2 regions of the Lysinibacillus sp. FSL M8-0216 genome follow, and region 1 is predicted to be linked to the other one. Evidence: predicted binding sites of a transcription regulator. Region 1 holds the regulator's gene; the other holds the start of a gene.
The links. Region 1 encodes Rex, which represses fermentation and respiration genes when NADH is low (regulators of the CRP and FNR family bind a similar motif). Its sites were predicted from a motif close to TTGTGAAATATTTCACAA; they were not measured.

Region 1 (8,842 bases):
ACGTCATCATGTTGAACAAATTACAGTGGTTATTGAGGAAGCATTAGCACAAGCGAATATAAAACCAGCTGAGTTAGAGGCTGTTGCCGTTACGGAGGGTCCAGGTTTAGTCGGTGCGTTGCTAATTGGCATAAACGCGGCTAAGGCTTTTGCATTTGCCAACAATTTACCGATTATCGGTGTACATCATATTGCAGGTCATATTTATGCCAATGCTCTTGTCCAGCCAATGGAGTTTCCATTATTGGCACTTGTTGTATCAGGTGGGCATACGGAGCTTGTTTATATGAAGGAACATGGCTCCTTTGAGGTTATCGGTGAAACAAGAGATGATGCAGCCGGTGAGGCATATGATAAAGTGGCACGAGTTTTAAATTTACCTTATCCAGGTGGCCCACGCATTGATCAGCTTGCTCATGAGGGTGAAGAGGCTGTTCCTTTTCCAAGAGTGTGGTTAGAGGAAGGGTCTTATGATTTTAGTTTTAGTGGCTTAAAATCAGCGGTCATCAATTATAAACATAATATGGATCAACGTGGCGAAGCTATTTTGCCAGCAGCCGTAGCAAAGGGCTTTCAGGAAAGTGTTGTCGAAGTACTAACCGCGAAAACATTGCGTGCCGCTCGCGAATATCAGGTGAAGCAGGTCATTGCAGCTGGTGGTGTAGCAGCCAATAAAGGCTTACGTGCTTCATTAGAGACAGTGTTCGCTGAGGAAGGAATTCCGTTTTTTGTACCACCACTCAAATTGTGTACAGATAATGCGGCAATGATTGGAGCAGTAGCGATGCCAATGTATGAAGCGGGTATCCGAGGAAACTTAATGATGAACGGTCGTCCAGGCATGGAGTTAAAATCCTGGGTGTAGTAGTAAATGAAGGAGGTATCTTATTGAAGATATCTCTTTTTTATTGTCGAAAATTTGTTGATAAAAAATGAATGTAGCGAAGAGAAGCGTCAAATGAAATGGTTTAATTGACAAATTTTTCGGAAAATTATCCACAGGTAATAGAGCGAACTAAATACCGAACACGCGTACTTATGCACAAATTGTTGATAACTTGTGCATAACTTGTGATTATTCAATATATAGTAGTATGTTTTACACGAGGTGATGTGGATAAAATAATTTTTAATTGTGGACAGTGTGGAAAACTCTGTTGATATGTTGGTATTACTAGATTTATGGTGTGAATAAAACTGTGGGCATTTTTTGTCGAAAAATAGCACTTGACCAATATATATGAAAAATGAAGGAGAGTAAAGAAAAAAGCCATGCGACAATGCACACGGCTTAAATCAAATTACATATCTATATTTTCTAATTCTTCATTTAACTCTAACCACTCTAATTCTAAAAGCTCATGCTGTTCCTTTTCAGTAGCCAATTCGTCTTGTAGTTGGGCAATTTTTTCATGATCTGTAAAAATTGCAGGGTCACAGAGAGCTTCCTCTAATCTATCAATGGAGACTGTCGTTTCTTGCATCTTGCCTTCTAATTCTTCGATAGTACGTCTTATTTGCCGTTCGCGCTTTTTTGCCTCTTTATCAATTTTGGAGGTAGAGGACTTATCAGGTAGTTCCTGCTGTAGTTGCGGTTGGGAAGTACTTTTCATTTGTGCTAGCTCCAACAGCTCCTGTTTTTTCTCTACATAATAATCATAGTCCCCTAAATATTCAAACGACCCAGTTCCAGACAACTCCACTACCTTCGTAGCGATACGATTAATGAAGTAGCGGTCATGGGAGACGAATAGAAGCGTTCCAGGGTAATCGATCAAAGCATTTTCCAGTACCTCTTTACTATCTAAATCTAGATGGTTTGTAGGCTCATCGAGAATTAAAAAATTGGCCTTTTGCATCATTAGTTTTGAAAGTGCCAGTCGTGCTTTCTCACCGCCTGATAAAGAAGAGACGGTTTTATCCACATCTTCTCCACTAAATAGGAAACGTCCTAATACGGTGCGAATATCTTTTTCATTCATAAGCGGCCATTCATCCCATAGCTCTTTTAAGACACTTTTATTGCTTGAAAGCTTTGCTTGCTCTTGATCATAATAGCCAATTTGTACATTCGTACCATAACGGATATCACCTGCTAGAGGTGTTAAATCTTTCACAATCGTTTTTAATAATGTCGATTTACCAACTCCGTTTGGTCCAACAAGAGCAATCCGATCCTCGCGAAAAGTACGTAGCTTAATCCCACTAGATATGCGCTGATCGTTATAGCCGATTGTTAAATCATCAACGGATAATACATCATTTCCACTTTGACGTTCAATCGTAAAACCAAAACTAGCGGATTTCTCATCACCATCCGGCGATTCCATCCAGTCTGTTCGTTCAAGCATCTTCCGTCGACTTTGTGCCATTTTTGTTGTAGAGGCACGTGCAATATTCTTTTGGATAAAATCCTCTAGCTTGGCCTTTTCGTCTTGCTGACGCTCAAAAAGTTTGACATCACGTTCATAGTTTTTAGCTTTTTCATCTAAATAAGCACTGTAGTTGCCTGTAAATTTTGTGACACGATGACGTGAAACTTCGTAGACAATGGAAACAACTTGGTCTAAGAAGTAGCGGTCATGGGAAACAATTAAAATAGCGCCCTCATAGTTCTTTAAATAAGATTCTAACCAAGATAATGTTTCAATATCTAAATGGTTCGTAGGCTCATCGAGAATTAGTAGGTCTGGTTTACTCAATAAAAGCTTAGCTAGTGCTAAGCGTGTGCGTTGTCCACCAGATAGTGAGCTAATAGGTTTATCATAGTCTTCCGGATAGAATTGCATGCCGTGAAGCACTGAGCGTATGTCCGATTCATATTGATAGCCGCCAGCATCCTTAAATGTATGCTGTAGTTGATCGTATTCCGACATAACTTTGGCATACAGAGTAGGATTTTCATAAACAGTAGGATCTGCCATTTGCTGTTCGAGCGAGCGGAGTGTTTGTTCTTGAACTAAAAGGGGTTCGAAAATGGTCATCATTTCATCCCAAATAGTTAACGTAGAATTTAATCCGGCATGTTGCTCTAAATAGCCAACCTGGATGCCCTTTGGAATAATGATATCCCCTGAGTCATAGGACATTTGACCAGCGATTATTTTTAATAAAGTAGATTTACCTGCACCGTTGCGCCCTACTAAGGCAACGCGATCACGGTGTTGAACTTCTAATTTCACACCACTTAAAATTTCATCTGCAAGAAAGGATTTAGTTAGTTGATTGACCTGTAAAACAATCATTCTTGACACCTCAATTCTACCTTAGTGTAATGGATGAACGATTTGCATGCAATGTCGGTGCTTTACTTATTCCGAGCAGTCATGTAAGATTGAAACGATTTCTTTTTAGTTAGCTGCGTACAAAGCGCCATTAACTAAAGAGAAATACGCTAGTGGATTGAAAAATGTTGTATATAGTTAAGGATAAATGTATTAAAATTAGTACAGTAAAATTGATTGAGTTTCATCTTAAGGAGGAGAAAGTTTGAAACAAGAATTAAAAATTCCACAAGCCACTACAAAAAGACTTCCTCTTTACTATCGATTTATTCAAAACTTTGCACAAGAAGGTATGGAACGTATTTCGTCGAAGGAACTGAGTGAAGCGATGAAAATAGATTCTGCAACCATTCGCCGTGACTTTTCTTATTTTGGTGCTCTTGGAAAGAAAGGCTATGGCTACGATGTACAGCATCTATTACAATTTTTTAGCCAGACGCTTGATCAACATGAAACAACAAAAGTAGCGTTAATTGGCGTGGGGAATTTAGGCAGTGCATTATTAAAATATAATTTTCAAAAAAACCACAACACTCATATTGTTGTAGCATTTGATTCGAAAGCGCCGAAGGATGGCAAAATGATTAGTAACATTCCTGTTTTTCATCCTGATTTGCTGGAAGAAAAGTATGCAGAATACGGGGCAGAGCTAGCTATTTTAACAGTATCACCACGCTCTGCGCAAAAAATGGCAGATCGTTTAGCGGCTATGAATGCAAAGGGAATTTTAAACTTTACGCCCGAGCGCTTAACGGTGCCAGATAGCATGCAGCTCTTAACCATTGATTTATCGGTAGAATTGCAAGCGCTTATTTATTTAATTCGGAATCAGGAAGTGTGAAAATTTTACATATTTTATAGTGGAGTTCACTGTTTCTGTCAAATAGTAATTTTAAATAAAACAAGGTAAAATCAGTGAGAGTGACGAAAAACTTTCACATATAATTAGTTAGCAAAATGGCGAAATATGCGTTAAAATGATGGATATAAAGAGGAGGTGGCTGTAATGGGCGGTATTGGTCCTATGAGCCTCATTATTATCGGAGTTGTCGCGTTACTAATTTTTGGTCCTAAAAAGTTACCAGAGCTTGGTAAAGCATTTGGTTCAACACTACGTGAATTCAAAAATGCTACTAAAGGTTTAGCCGACGAAGATGATGATGACAAGAAAAAGAAAGAACTAGATAAGTAAGTTAGGATGTTGAGGAATGAATCCAAAAGATCTAACTGTCATTGAGCATATAGAAGAATTAAGAAAACGGCTGTTCATTGTTGCCGTTTTCTTTGTTCTCGCTATGGCCGGCGCCTTTTTTGTCGCCAAGCCACTTGTTAAATATCTTCAAGCTACCGGAGCAAAATATAATATTGAGCTCCATGCATTTGACGTAGTAACACCACTAGCAATTTATATTCAAGTTGTTTTTTTAATTGCATTTATTCTTTCATCGCCAGTATTAATGTATCAATTGTGGTCATTTATTAGTCCAGGATTAAGGGAAGTAGAGCGAAGAGCAACCTTAAGCTATATACCATATTCATTTTTATTGTTTATCGCAGGGTTATCTTTTTCATACTTTTTATTATTCCCGTATGTCATCAAATTCATGATGAATTTATCAAATGATTTAGATATTAAGCAAACAATTGGAATACATGAGTATTTTACATTTTTATTTAAACTCACAATACCATTCGGTTTTCTATTCCAATTACCTATTGTAGTATTGTTCTTTTCACGGATAGGTATATTGAGTCCAGATCTACTAATTCGTATTCGTAAATATTCATACTTTGGTTTATTTGTATGTGCTGCTCTCATTGCACCACCTGAATTGGCGTCTCATTTAATGGTATCAGTGCCCCTATTTATCCTGTATGAAATTAGTATTATGATATCTCGAGTTGGTTATAGGAAATATTTAAAATCAGAGGAAATTCGATTAAAAGAAGAGCAGGAAGCTGAGCAAAAACGCCAGATTGAAGAGGCTCTTGAGCAACAACGACGACAAATAGAAGAATTGAATAAACAGTAATAGATAAAGCTCGGTGCCTACATAAAGGCACCGAGCTTTTGTATTTTTGACAACTTTATAGAGCTTTACAAAAATTTATTGCATTTTTTCTAGTTCTTGAAGAAACTTTTGCAATGGTTCTGCATAGAATTGTACAAGTGTCACAAATCCATTCAGCATGACATGTGCAATAATGGAAGTCCAAATACGTTTTGTTTTGTGATATAAAAAGGCGAAGATCAAACCACAAATTGTATAAAGTAAAATATGGGAGAAGTCGAAGTGGATAATCGCAAAGAATATAGCACTTACTATTGCCGCCACCCAAAAGTTTGTTGTTTGGACAAGTGATCCAAATATAACTCTACGGAAGACGAACTCTTCTAAAATGGGACCAAATACAACGATCGCTAATATGGCAATAGGAGCTCCTTTAGCTATAGCGACAATATCAGCGGTATTTTGGGAACCTCCTTCAATACCAAAAACCGCCATTTCAATAGCTGCTCCAATCATTTGACCGAAAAATACAAGGAAGAAACCAAGAATACCCCAAACAATTGTGAGTGGTATCGTTTCTTTTTTTCCTTGATAAACGTTCCAAAAGGCTTTATCACGGGATGTTAAGATTAAACTTAAAATGAGCGCCACGGCAAAGCTAAGCGCAATATACCATCCTTGAGTTATTGGTGCTGCTTGCTCAGAAGCTAGGCCAGTCATCTTCATAACCAGCTTGTGAAACGGTAAGAGCAACCATCTGCTTGAGATATGCATGAGGATATAAATCAGTAAAACATATAGAGCTGTTTTTTTATGTTTTGTTACTTTTGGAGAATTAGTCACAGTCAAAATCCTTTCCATTCATAGGCTTCCTTTCTATTGTAGATGAATATGGAAAGAAAACAAAATTTTTCGAAGTTCTGACTTGCAAAAAAAAGTGTGATTGATTATCATAATAATTGTGTTAGCACTCGATGTTATAGAGTGCTAATAAATTCAACAATTATTATTATTAGGAGGTTGTTTCACTTGTTAAGACCACTAGGAGATCGTATTGTAATTGAACTAATCGAGGTAGAAGAAAAATCTGCATTCGGTATTGTACTACCTGACTCTGCAAAAGAAAAACCACAAGAAGGTAAAGTTGTAGCAGTTGGGACAGGTCGTGTTTTAGAGAACGGACAACGTGTAGAGCTTGACGTTAAAGTTGACGACCACATTATTTTCTCTAAATACGCTGGTACAGAAGTTAAATTTGAAGGTAATGAATACCTAATTTTACGCGAAAGCGATATTCTTGCAATTATTGAATAATATTTGATGCACCTTAAATTAAGGTGAATGCTTATTGTTTCTTGATCGAAAAGTGACAATAAGATGAAATTGATATAAATATATTGAAGAAGCTTAACGAATATTCCATTTCAGGAGGGTAAATTCTCATGGCAAAAGATATTAAATTCTCAGAAGACGCTCGTTCATTAATGTTACAAGGTGTAGATAAATTAGCAAATGCGGTAAAAATAACATTAGGTCCAAAAGGGCGTAATGTAGTATTAGAAAAAAAATTTGGTTCACCATTGATTACAAATGATGGTGTGACAATCGCAAAAGAAATCGAGCTGGAAAATCCATACGAAAACATGGGAGCAAAATTAGTAGCTGAGGTTGCTTCTAAAACAAACGAAATCGCTGGTGATGGTACAACTACTGCAACAGTTCTAGCACAAGCAATTATTCGTGAAGGCTTGAAAAATGTGACAGCTGGCGCAAACCCTGTAGGTATCCGTAAAGGTATTGATAAAGCTGTTGCTGCGGCATTAACGGAATTACACTCGATTTCTCGACCTGTAAGCAATAAAGATGAAATCGCACAAGTTGCTGCTATTTCAGCTGCTGATGATGAAGTTGGACAACTTATTGCTGAAGCGATGGAGCGTGTAGGTAATGATGGTGTTATTACAATTGAAGAATCTAAAGGCTTCACAACAGAGCTTGATGTAGTAGAAGGTATGCAATTTGACCGTGGCTATGCGTCACATTACATGGTAACAGATACAGATAAAATGGAAGCAGTTCTAGATAACCCATATATCTTAATTACAGATAAAAAAATTACAAATATCCAAGAAGTATTACCATTATTAGAACAAGTGGTACAACAAGGTCGTCCACTTTTAATGATTGCTGAAGACGTTGAAGGAGAAGCACTTGCAACACTTGTTGTGAATAAGCTTCGTGGTACATTCAATGCTGTAGCAGTAAAAGCACCAGGTTTTGGTGATCGTCGTAAAGCAATGCTAGAAGATATCGCTATCTTAACTGGTGGACAAGTGATTACAGAAGAATTAGGCTTAGACTTAAAATCAGCTGATATTTCTTCACTTGGTCGTGCTGCAAAAGTAGTTGTGACAAAAGACAATACTACAATTGTTGAAGGTGTAGGCGGTGCAGATGCAATCGAAGCACGTATTGGCCAAATCCGAGCACAACTTGCTGAAACAACTTCAGAATTCGATAAAGAAAAACTTCAAGAACGTCTTGCGAAATTAGCAGGTGGTGTAGCAGTTATTAAAGTAGGGGCTGCAACAGAAACAGAGCTTAAAGAGCGTAAACTTCGTATTGAAGATGCTTTAAACTCAACACGTGCAGCTGTTGAAGAAGGGATCGTATCAGGTGGTGGTACTGCACTTCTTAACGTATATGCAGCAGTTGAAAAAGTGGCTGAATCTGAAGCAGGCGACGTAGCAACAGGAGTGAAAATCGTCCTTCGTGCTTTAGAAGAGCCAGTTCGCCAAATTGCTAACAACGCAGGTCTTGAAGGCTCTATCATCGTGGATCGCCTAAAACGTGAAGAAATTGGCATTGGTTTCAATGCAGCAACAGGCGAATGGGTAAACATGATGGAAGCAGGCGTAGTAGACCCAGCGAAAGTAACTCGTTCAGCTCTACAAAACGCTGCCTCTGTAGCTGCACTGTTCTTAACAACAGAAGCAGTAGTTGCAGACATTCCAGAACCAGCTGGCGCAGGTATGCCAGATATGAGTGGAATGGGCGGCATGCCAGGAATGATGTAAGGGATTATTCACTTCCATCTTGTGAAATAATTACTGGTCATGTAAATAATTAATTTCAATCACAATAACCACTTCTCGGTAAATGAACTGCCCCGTAAAAGTTAGACATTAATCTAACTTTTACGGGGGTTTTTTTATGACAAAAGTAAGTGTTGAACAACGTATTCAAGCAGTTCAACGATATTTAAATGGAAATGAAACTTTGATCGAAATTGCGAATGATATCGGTGTTACAGCTCAGATTGTCAGTGAATGGGTTCGCCGTTATCAAAAAAATGGCGTAGAGACTTTCTTAAAGTCCTATACAAACTATTCAGCTGACTATAAAATGAATGTACTTAATTATATGAACGAGACAGGTACATCTTCGAGAGACACAGCTGCACTATTCAATATTTCATCTCCTGGCATGATTCGGAATTGGAAGTTGAAGTTTGAAGTTGGTGGTTATGATGCTCTTGTTTCTAAG
Region 2 (8,842 bases), 120 kb from region 1:
TTCGATAATACCAAGGCTCTTTCATTCCTTTTACAGGCAGAACAGGTGCATCAATTTTACCAATGCGTTGCATCACATTGCGCACCATATTTTCTTTCCATTTGAGCTGGCCCTCATAGGATAAATGCTGTAATTGACAGCCACCGCATTGTGTAAAGTAATCGCATGGAGCTTTTACTCGATCGGGTGATGGCTTAATAATATCTACAACTTTTGCAAAGCCATAATTTTTTAAAGTTTTCATCACATGGATTTCGGCTGTTTCGTTCGGAAGTGCGCCTTGTATAAATAATGGATAGCCATCCACCTTAGCGACACCATTGCCATCATGTGTTAAGTCTTCTATATAAACTGAAAGTCGTTCATTCTTTTTCACGGGTGCTGACATTCGTACATCCTCCATTTCAATCTCCTTATTGTAGCATGTGTTGGCGAATGAAAAAAGAACAAGACTTGGCCGTTATGCGGTTCTTCTAACTAACTTGAAAAAAGAGCCGCTATTCGCGACTCTTTCCTTGCTCTTTTGTTATATGATAATCCCTTGGTGCCCACCAAAATGCACACAAGATTCCAAGAATGACGACAATAAAAGGCGCATAAAAAATTAAAAAACTTTGCATATACTAATTTCCTCCTATGCGTGATTGTCTTCTTTTCCGGTCACATAGTTTTTATTGAATAAGAATAATTTCATCAATAAATAAAGTGATGGAAGTAGGAGACACAGTCCTAAAATAAAGGCAATGATTAAAGCAATTGCCATTTGTGTACTTGTGAAGCCATCATAAATCGTTAAATATGGATACAGTAAATATGGGTATTGCGCAATACCATAAGCGAAAAATGCTACCGCAAATTGTGCAATCAGAAGTGCAACTGCAAGCCCATATTTTTTACGCATTGCAATGAGGAACACTGTAATTATAAATAATATGGCTGATATTGCAAACATCCACCATAAATTCACCATGTGACTATAACTTTCAGGATTAATGGACTTCATCTCATACATAATGCCTAATGCGCTGATCATCAAAGGAGCTGCCCATAAAAGTGCATATTTTCTCATTAGCTTCGTAGCTTCAATGTCATTCGCTTTATGAGCATACCAAGTTAAGAATACTGCGGAAATGTAAAGTACAGCGGCAATACTCAGTACCACAATGCTCCAAGCAAATGGACTCGTATATAAAGTCCAATAGTTTAAAACAGGCTGCCCGTTAACGAGATCCACATACCCTCCACCAGCAATAGCAAAGACAACAGACAACGATGCAGGAATTAATAAACCTGCTACACCATAGGTCAGCGTGTAACCAATATGTCCTCTTGTACCATACGATTCAAAGGCATAATAGGAACCCCGAATGGCTAATAGTACAAGGGAAATGCTGACTGGTATAAGTAAAATGGTTCCATAGTAAAAAGCAGTTTGCGGGAAAAATCCTACGATCCCTACAAAGAAGAATACCAAAAAGACATTGGTTACTTCCCAAACAGGCGATAAATATCGTTTAATAATATTCGTTAAAATATGATTCTTCCCAATCAGTAGGCTATAGGCGTTAAAGAAACCTGCACCGAAATCAATCGATGCGACAATGACATAGCCAAATAGGAAAATCCACAATACTGAAATACCAAGAATCTCTAATGTCATAGGATGTCACCGCCTTTTTCAGAGTGGCGATCTTCAATCTCACGCTCAATGGGATTCTTTTTAAACATTCGCACCAAGACGACAATGCTTCCTACCGCTAATACTGCATATACACCTGCAAACAACAACAGCATTAAATCCACATGATCACTCGTTGTGGCCCCTTCTGGAGTTCGCATCAAGCCATAAAGAATCCATGGTTGACGTCCAACCTCAGCAAGCCACCAGCCCGCTTCAATAGCAATGATAGAAAGTGGCCCCCCCGCCACAATGATCCATCGATACCAGCGTGAATGAATAAACTGCCAGCCCCGTGCTTTCCCTACAACATACAGTAATGAAACTAGCACCATAAACATACCTATGGAGACCATAATATCAAAAAGATAATGAATATAGAGTGGTGGTAGATCCTCTTCCTCGAATTGATCTAATCCAATTACCTCTGCATTAGGATTAAAATGTGCAAGAATGCTTAAAGCATACGGAATTTTGATGGCATATTTCACTTCTTCTCCATCTAGCACGCCAAATAAAACAAGAGAAGCCTTTCCTTCCGTTTCAAAATGCCATTCCGCTGCAGCTAATTTTTCTGGTTGATATTCCGCTAAGTATTTTCCTGAGAAATCTCCAATCACAGCTGCTGCAATGGAGAAAATTAAACCAATTTTCATCAGTAACAGTAATGCTTTTTTATGGTATACATGTTTCGATCCTTTAAGCATTCGGTATCCTGCTATAGCGGCTAGAACAAATGCAGATGTCATATACGCTGTTACTAGTACATGCGCCACCTTTGTAGGCATAGCAGGGTTAAACATCGCTAAGAAGGGTTGAATATTAACAAGGTTCCCGTCGACAATATCGAAACCTCTCGGGGCATTCATAAAGGCATTCACGATTGTAATAAATACAGCCGACATCGATGCACCTACTGCAACTGGAATTAACAATAGCATATGCTTTTTCTGACTATCGAAGCGGTCCCAAGTATATAAATAAATGCCCAAAAATATAGCTTCAAAGAAAAATGCAAACGTTTCCAAAAAAAGTGGTAATGCAATGGTTTGACCAGCTAGTTGCATAAAGTTGGGCCATAATAATGATAGTTGTAAGCCAATTGCAGTTCCAGTCACAACACCCACTGCAACCGTAATGACGAAGCCACGTGCCCAACGTCTTGCCATTAAAATATAATGCTCATCATTCTTTTTATACCCAGTCCATTGAGCAATCATAATCATTAACGGGACACCGACTCCTATCGTTGCATAAATGATGTGGAACGATAAAGTTAACTCAGTTAATGCACGACTCCAATAGACTGCTGATTCGTTTATCATCTCATTGCCCCCTAGCTCCCAAATATTCTTCCAAGAATGGAAAGTAGCATAATGATTGCAACACCAAAGCTTAGCCAAATAAGCTTCTTCTCCTGTGACTTATACAAAAGCAACACTTCCTTTCCTTTATCCATACCCCATTTTCCACTATTACAACGAAAAAAACCTTTATAATGGACCGAAATTTCAGCCTATTAATAAGGTTTCAAAATTTGTTCATGTAATATACGCACATTTGCCAAACATTTTTCTTAATTCATTCACAATCCCTAATTCTAAAGGTTGGACTTACTACATATTTAATTTTTCGCTGCGGGCTATTTGCTTTAGTCTATTATCTTTTTAGTCGTTTTGGTGTTCTTCAAGAGTATGCTGATTCCTTTATACAAAAAAGCTCATCCTCGCTAAAACGAAGATGAGCTTTTCATATATTATATACGGTCCTCTTCGCGAATATCAGCAAGAGGGACAAAAATTTCGATATGACGCTTTAAATTTTCAAAGGTAGCTGGAGCGTCTCCGCCATATTCACCATCTAGATTAAGATGTACTTCGTTTTCAGTAGTGACTTTGACAACACTCGCTTTTTTGTAAATGACACGGTCATCATTTAAATGTTCGCCTCTTAATGCCATAGCCGCTAGTTGAATAAACTCAGGAAGGCTAACCTTCTTTAACACTAATAATGTAAAGTATCCATCATTAATACTTGCATCTGGTGCAAGTTTTTCAAAGCCTCCTACAGAGTTGGTTAAACCACATAAGAACATCATGGCATCCCCGTCAAACACTTCCCCATCATATTCTATACGCATATGGGAGGCTTTGATGGATGGAATCATTTCTACTGCTTTTAAATAGTAGGCTAACTGCCCAAGCATTGTTTTCATTTTACTTGGTACTTCATATGTTAGCTCCGTAATCCGTCCGCCAGCAGCAATATTGATGAAGTAGCGTTCTCCATTTAATAGACCGACATCCACTGGCAATGTATCGCCTTGTATAATAATGTCTACCGCTTCATCAATATTTCGCGGGATATGCACGGCACGGGCAAAATCATTTGTAGTGCCCATTGGAATTAGACCAACTTTTGGACGGTTTTCAAATGGACTTACACCTGAAACAACTTCATTTAAAGTGCCATCTCCACCAACTGCGATGATTATATCAAAGCCACGGTCTACTGCATCTTTTGCTGCAAGTGTTGCATCGCCTTCACCGGTTGTTGCGTGACAGGATGTTTCATAGCCTGCTACTTCTAATTTTTCCAACACCTCTGGTAGATGCTTCTTAAACGCTTCGCGTCCAGATGTAGGATTATAAATGATTCTTGCTCGTTTCATAACATACCTTCCTGCTTCATAAGATTCTATTTCATTCAACGATTTACTCGCTAAAATGTTGCATTACGTTTGTTACTTTTGTAACGCGTTTGTCACCTGTTTTTTAAAGTCTTCATAGACATACGTCCAATATACTTGGTTCGTTATATTTTCCTCACGAATCTCCGCATAAAGGGCCTTTTGAGCCTCTTCAAATGTTGGATCTTCTTTATCTGGTAAGCTTGCGCGCTTCGTTACAACAAGCTCTTGTAATTCAGGTGCACGTGGACCCCATTTTCCAATCACCTCACCAGTGCTATCTAATAGCAAGTAAATTGGAATAGCACGGCCTCCATTTGTTAAATAACGATCAATTAGATCTGTATCCGCATCACGGAACACTGTACGCATGTCCAATCCGGCTGCTTCAGCAACACGACGAACGATTGGATTGTTTAACATAGCATCTCCGCACCAATCTTCCGTAATCGTTAAAATTTTTGGTTGCTTGTCTTTTAATAATTCAATAAAGCCATCGTTTGTTGGCACTGCAAAGTCGTCATAAATGCGGAAGCTCTCTTCTTTAAGAGTCGTCATATTGTCCATATATTGTTGAATCGAAATAGCTTCATTAAAATATTGTTGTTCTGTTTTCATTGGTTCTCGTCCCCCTTATAATTATCTATTCTATATTTTGCTATGAATACTCCTTTTAAACAACTATTAAGTGTTACAAATTTCAATTTTGTTACATTTATGAAAAATAATAGCCAAGAAAGCGATTAAGCTCTCTCGGCTACTATGTTACAACGATTAATTATCGTTTGGCAATTTCTTGTTGCAATAATTTATTGACCATTGGTGGATTCGCTTGACCTTTAGTAGCTTTCATAATTTGACCAACTAAGAAGCCAATAGCACGATCCTTACCATTTTTGAAATCTTCGATAGACTGTGCATTGTTATCTAAAACTTCTGTAACAATGGCTAGTAAAGCACCTTCATCAGAAATTTGAACTAAGCCTTTAGCTTTTACAATTTCTTGTGCAGAACCGCCATTTTCAACTAATTCAGCAAACACTTTTTTACCGATCTTAGAAGAAATAGTACCATTTGTGATTAATTTCACCATTTCAGCAAGGTTTTCAGGTGTTAATGCCGTATCCTTTAAGTCTTTTTGTTCTGCGTTTAAATAAGCAGAAACATCCCCCATCAACCAGTTAGCAGAAAGTTTTGCATCTGCACCGTTGACGATCATGGACTCGAAGAAGTCAGAAATTTCCTTAGAAATAACAAGAACTCCTGCATCATACGGTGTTAATCCTAGCTCTTCAACATAACGTTTTTTACGAGCATCTGGAAGCTCAGGAATTTCTGATTTCACTCGCTCTAGCCATGCGTCATCAATAGAAAGACGAACTAAGTCTGGCTCTGGGAAGTAACGGTAATCATCTGTTCCTTCCTTCACACGCATTAGAATAGTTTTACCCGTTTTTTCATCGAAACGACGAGTTTCTTGGTCAATAACCCCACCTGATAATAATACATCTGCTTGACGTAATTCCTCATGCTCTAAACCACGACGAACATAGTTGAAGGAGTTCAGGTTTTTAAGTTCTGTTTTTGTACCAAACTCTTCTTGACCATAAGGACGAATAGAGATGTTGGCATCACAACGAAGTGATCCTTCTTCCATTTTACAGTCAGACACATCTGTATATTGGATAATTGATTTTAATTTTTCTAAGTAAGCATACGCTTCATTTGGCGTACGAATATCTGGCTCAGATACGATTTCAACAAGCGGAGTACCTTGACGGTTAAAGTCCACTAGTGAGTGATCTCCAGCATGTGAAAGTTTCCCCGCATCTTCTTCCATATGAAGACGAGTAATACCGATACGCTTTGTATAGCCATCTACTTCAATATCAATCCAGCCGTTTTTACCGATTGGCTTATCAAATTGTGAAATTTGATAAGCTTTCGGATTATCAGGGTAGAAGTAGTTTTTACGGTCAAATTTTGTTTCTTGTTCGATTTCCATATTTAATGCAAGAGCTGCACGCATAGCGAAATCTACCACATTTTTATTAAGAACTGGTAGGACACCAGGATAGCCTAAATCGATTACTGTTGTATTTGTATTTGGTTCAGCACCAAAGTGAGCAGGTGCTGGTGAGAAGATTTTTGAGTTTGTTTTTAACTCAACGTGTACTTCTAAACCAATGACTGTTTCAAAGTTCATGTTATTTTCCCTCCCACATTTGAGGAACTTGTTTATGGAACTCCGTTGCTTGTTCAAAAGCATGAGCTACACGGTAAATAGTAGCTTCATCGAAGTATTTACCAATTATTTGTAAACCAAGTGGTAGTCCGTTGTCCAAACCACATGGAATGGAAATAGCAGGTACACCCGCTAGGTTCATCGGAATTGTTAAAATATCATTTGCATACATTGTCATCGGATCATCCACATTTTCACCAATTTTGAAAGCTGGTGTTGGTGATGTAGGTCCAATGATGACATCGAAGTCTTCAAATACTTTGTCATAGTCTGCTTTGATCAGTGTACGTGCTTGTTGTGCTTTTTTGTAATACGCATCATACGTACCTGCGCTTAATGAATAAGTTCCAAGCATGATACGACGTTTTACTTCATCCCCAAAACCTTGTGCACGTGTTTCTTTATAAAGGTCCATTAAATTTGTCACGTTGTCTGCACGGAAACCATAACGGATACCATCGAAACGAGATAAGTTAGAAGACGCTTCAGATGAAGAAAGGATGTAGTACGCTGCAAGCGCATATTTCGAATGAGGAAGTGATACTTCTTCTACAGTCGCACCTAAGCCTTTTAATACCTCTAATGCCTCAAGCACTGATTGACGTGCTGCTTCGCCAACACCCTCACCAAGGAATTCCTTTGGTACAGCGATACGTAAGCCTTTAATATCACCAGTAAGAGCTGCAGCATAGTTTGGCACCTCTACGTCAGCCGAAGTAGAATCATTTGGATCTAAGCCCGCAATAGCCTCAAGTAATAACGCATTATCTTCAACATTGCGTGTAATTGGTCCAATTTGATCTAAAGAAGAGGCGAATGCCACTAGACCAAAACGAGACACACGACCATATGTAGGTTTCATCCCTACAACTCCACAGTAAGCTGCTGGTTGACGGATTGAACCACCTGTATCGGAACCAAGAGAGAATGGAACTTCTCCTGCTGCCACAGAAGCTGCAGATGCACCTGAAGATCCTCCTGGCACGTGATTTAGATTCCATGGATTTTTTGTTGTTTTGTAGTATGAGTTTTCATTAGATGAACCCATTGCAAACTCGTCCATGTTTAGTTTACCGACTGTAATCATACCGGCTTCACGTAGCTTGTTGACAACAGTTGCATCATAAATTGGCATAAAGCCTTCCAAAATTTTTGAGGCACAAGTTGTTTCTAAGCCTTCTGTTACGATATTGTCTTTCACACCAATCGGAAGACCAAATAGCGGTCCACGCTCTTCAAATGGTACATGATCCATTTCAGCAGCTTGTGCAGTTGCTTTTTCTTCGTTTGAAGCAAGGAATGCTTGTACATCGCCATCAAGCTTTGCAATGCGCTCGTATGCTTCTTTCGTTAAGTCAGCGATAGATAAGTTACCTGCTTTAATTTCCGCTTGTAACTCCTTAGCTGAACGTTCAAATAACGTCATGAGGAATCCTCCTATGTTTTAGTATTACATGATAGCTGGTACTTTTACTTGACCATCTTCTTGTTCTTTTACGTTTAACATCATTACTTCACGGTCTAGACCTTTTACTGCAACATCTTCTCGCATTACATTGACTAATGGTAAAACATGCGTTGTAGGTTCAACATTCGCTGTATCTAGTTCGTTTAATTGCTCTGCAAAGTCAGTAATTTTACCAAGCTGTTCAGCAAACTTCTCAGCTTCCTCTTCAGTAATTGCAAGACGTGCTAAATTTGCCACGTGCTTTACTTCTTCTTTTGTTAATTTAGCCATTTTTTACACCTCCGAATACTTGCTCCATTTATTGTTTTTATTGATAACAATAGGGTTGGATAAAGTTTTAACCATGCCAATAATCATAACATTTTTCCTATTAAAAATCACAACTTTCACCAAAAATATAGAAACTTTCACTACTATAACGAAGTGTTGTTAATCTATACCAGTTGTTTTCCTTTAAGTATCTCTATCTACATAAAAAAATAGTCAGCACAAAGGCTGACTATATTATTCATAGACATGTACATAAGGATCCGTATCATTGGCCTTTTTATTGATTAATGCCTCCGGACCATTGACAGAAGTAATACTCACCTCAACATGAATATTATTAAATCGATTGATTAGAATACCTGTCAAATATTGTGTAAATCCAATGATTTCTGCTTTACCGAAAAATTGAATAGGAATTTCGATCGTCAGTTTTTGGATTTCTTTATTGCGATAGAAACCTGTACCAATAACACTTGTATAATTTGAGAAATA

Region 2: the regulator Rex is predicted to act here: its motif matches at 3,252-3,269, upstream of MKX57_RS20945 (cytochrome ubiquinol oxidase subunit I).

What each region holds. Positions count from the first base shown of each region.
Region 1 is NZ_CP152007.1:4,320,266-4,329,107, reverse strand. Features, by position in the region: gene tsaD (tRNA (adenosine(37)-N6)-threonylcarbamoyltransferase complex transferase subunit TsaD) at 1-865, shown strand, start outside; gene MKX57_RS21465 (ABC-F family ATP-binding cassette domain-containing protein) at 1,302-3,245, opposite strand; gene MKX57_RS21460 (redox-sensing transcriptional repressor Rex) at 3,490-4,125, shown strand; gene MKX57_RS21455 (twin-arginine translocase TatA/TatE family subunit) at 4,291-4,476, shown strand; gene tatC (twin-arginine translocase subunit TatC) at 4,493-5,317, shown strand; gene MKX57_RS21445 (type II CAAX endopeptidase family protein) at 5,393-6,157, opposite strand; gene groES (co-chaperone GroES) at 6,326-6,610, shown strand; gene groL (chaperonin GroEL) at 6,739-8,373, shown strand; one part of gene MKX57_RS21430 (IS3 family transposase) at 8,510-8,842, shown strand, end outside.
Region 2 is NZ_CP152007.1:4,201,776-4,210,617, forward strand. Features, by position in the region: gene rlmD (23S rRNA (uracil(1939)-C(5))-methyltransferase RlmD) at 1-388, opposite strand, end outside; gene MKX57_RS20935 (hypothetical protein) at 498-620, opposite strand; gene MKX57_RS20940 (cytochrome d ubiquinol oxidase subunit II) at 635-1,660, opposite strand; gene MKX57_RS20945 (cytochrome ubiquinol oxidase subunit I) at 1,657-3,003, opposite strand; gene MKX57_RS20950 (diacylglycerol kinase) at 3,435-4,349, opposite strand; gene MKX57_RS20955 (thioredoxin family protein) at 4,422-4,985, opposite strand; gene gatB (Asp-tRNA(Asn)/Glu-tRNA(Gln) amidotransferase subunit GatB) at 5,146-6,573, opposite strand; gene gatA (Asp-tRNA(Asn)/Glu-tRNA(Gln) amidotransferase subunit GatA) at 6,575-8,038, opposite strand; gene gatC (Asp-tRNA(Asn)/Glu-tRNA(Gln) amidotransferase subunit GatC) at 8,063-8,350, opposite strand; gene MKX57_RS20975 (CamS family sex pheromone protein) at 8,585-8,842, opposite strand, start outside.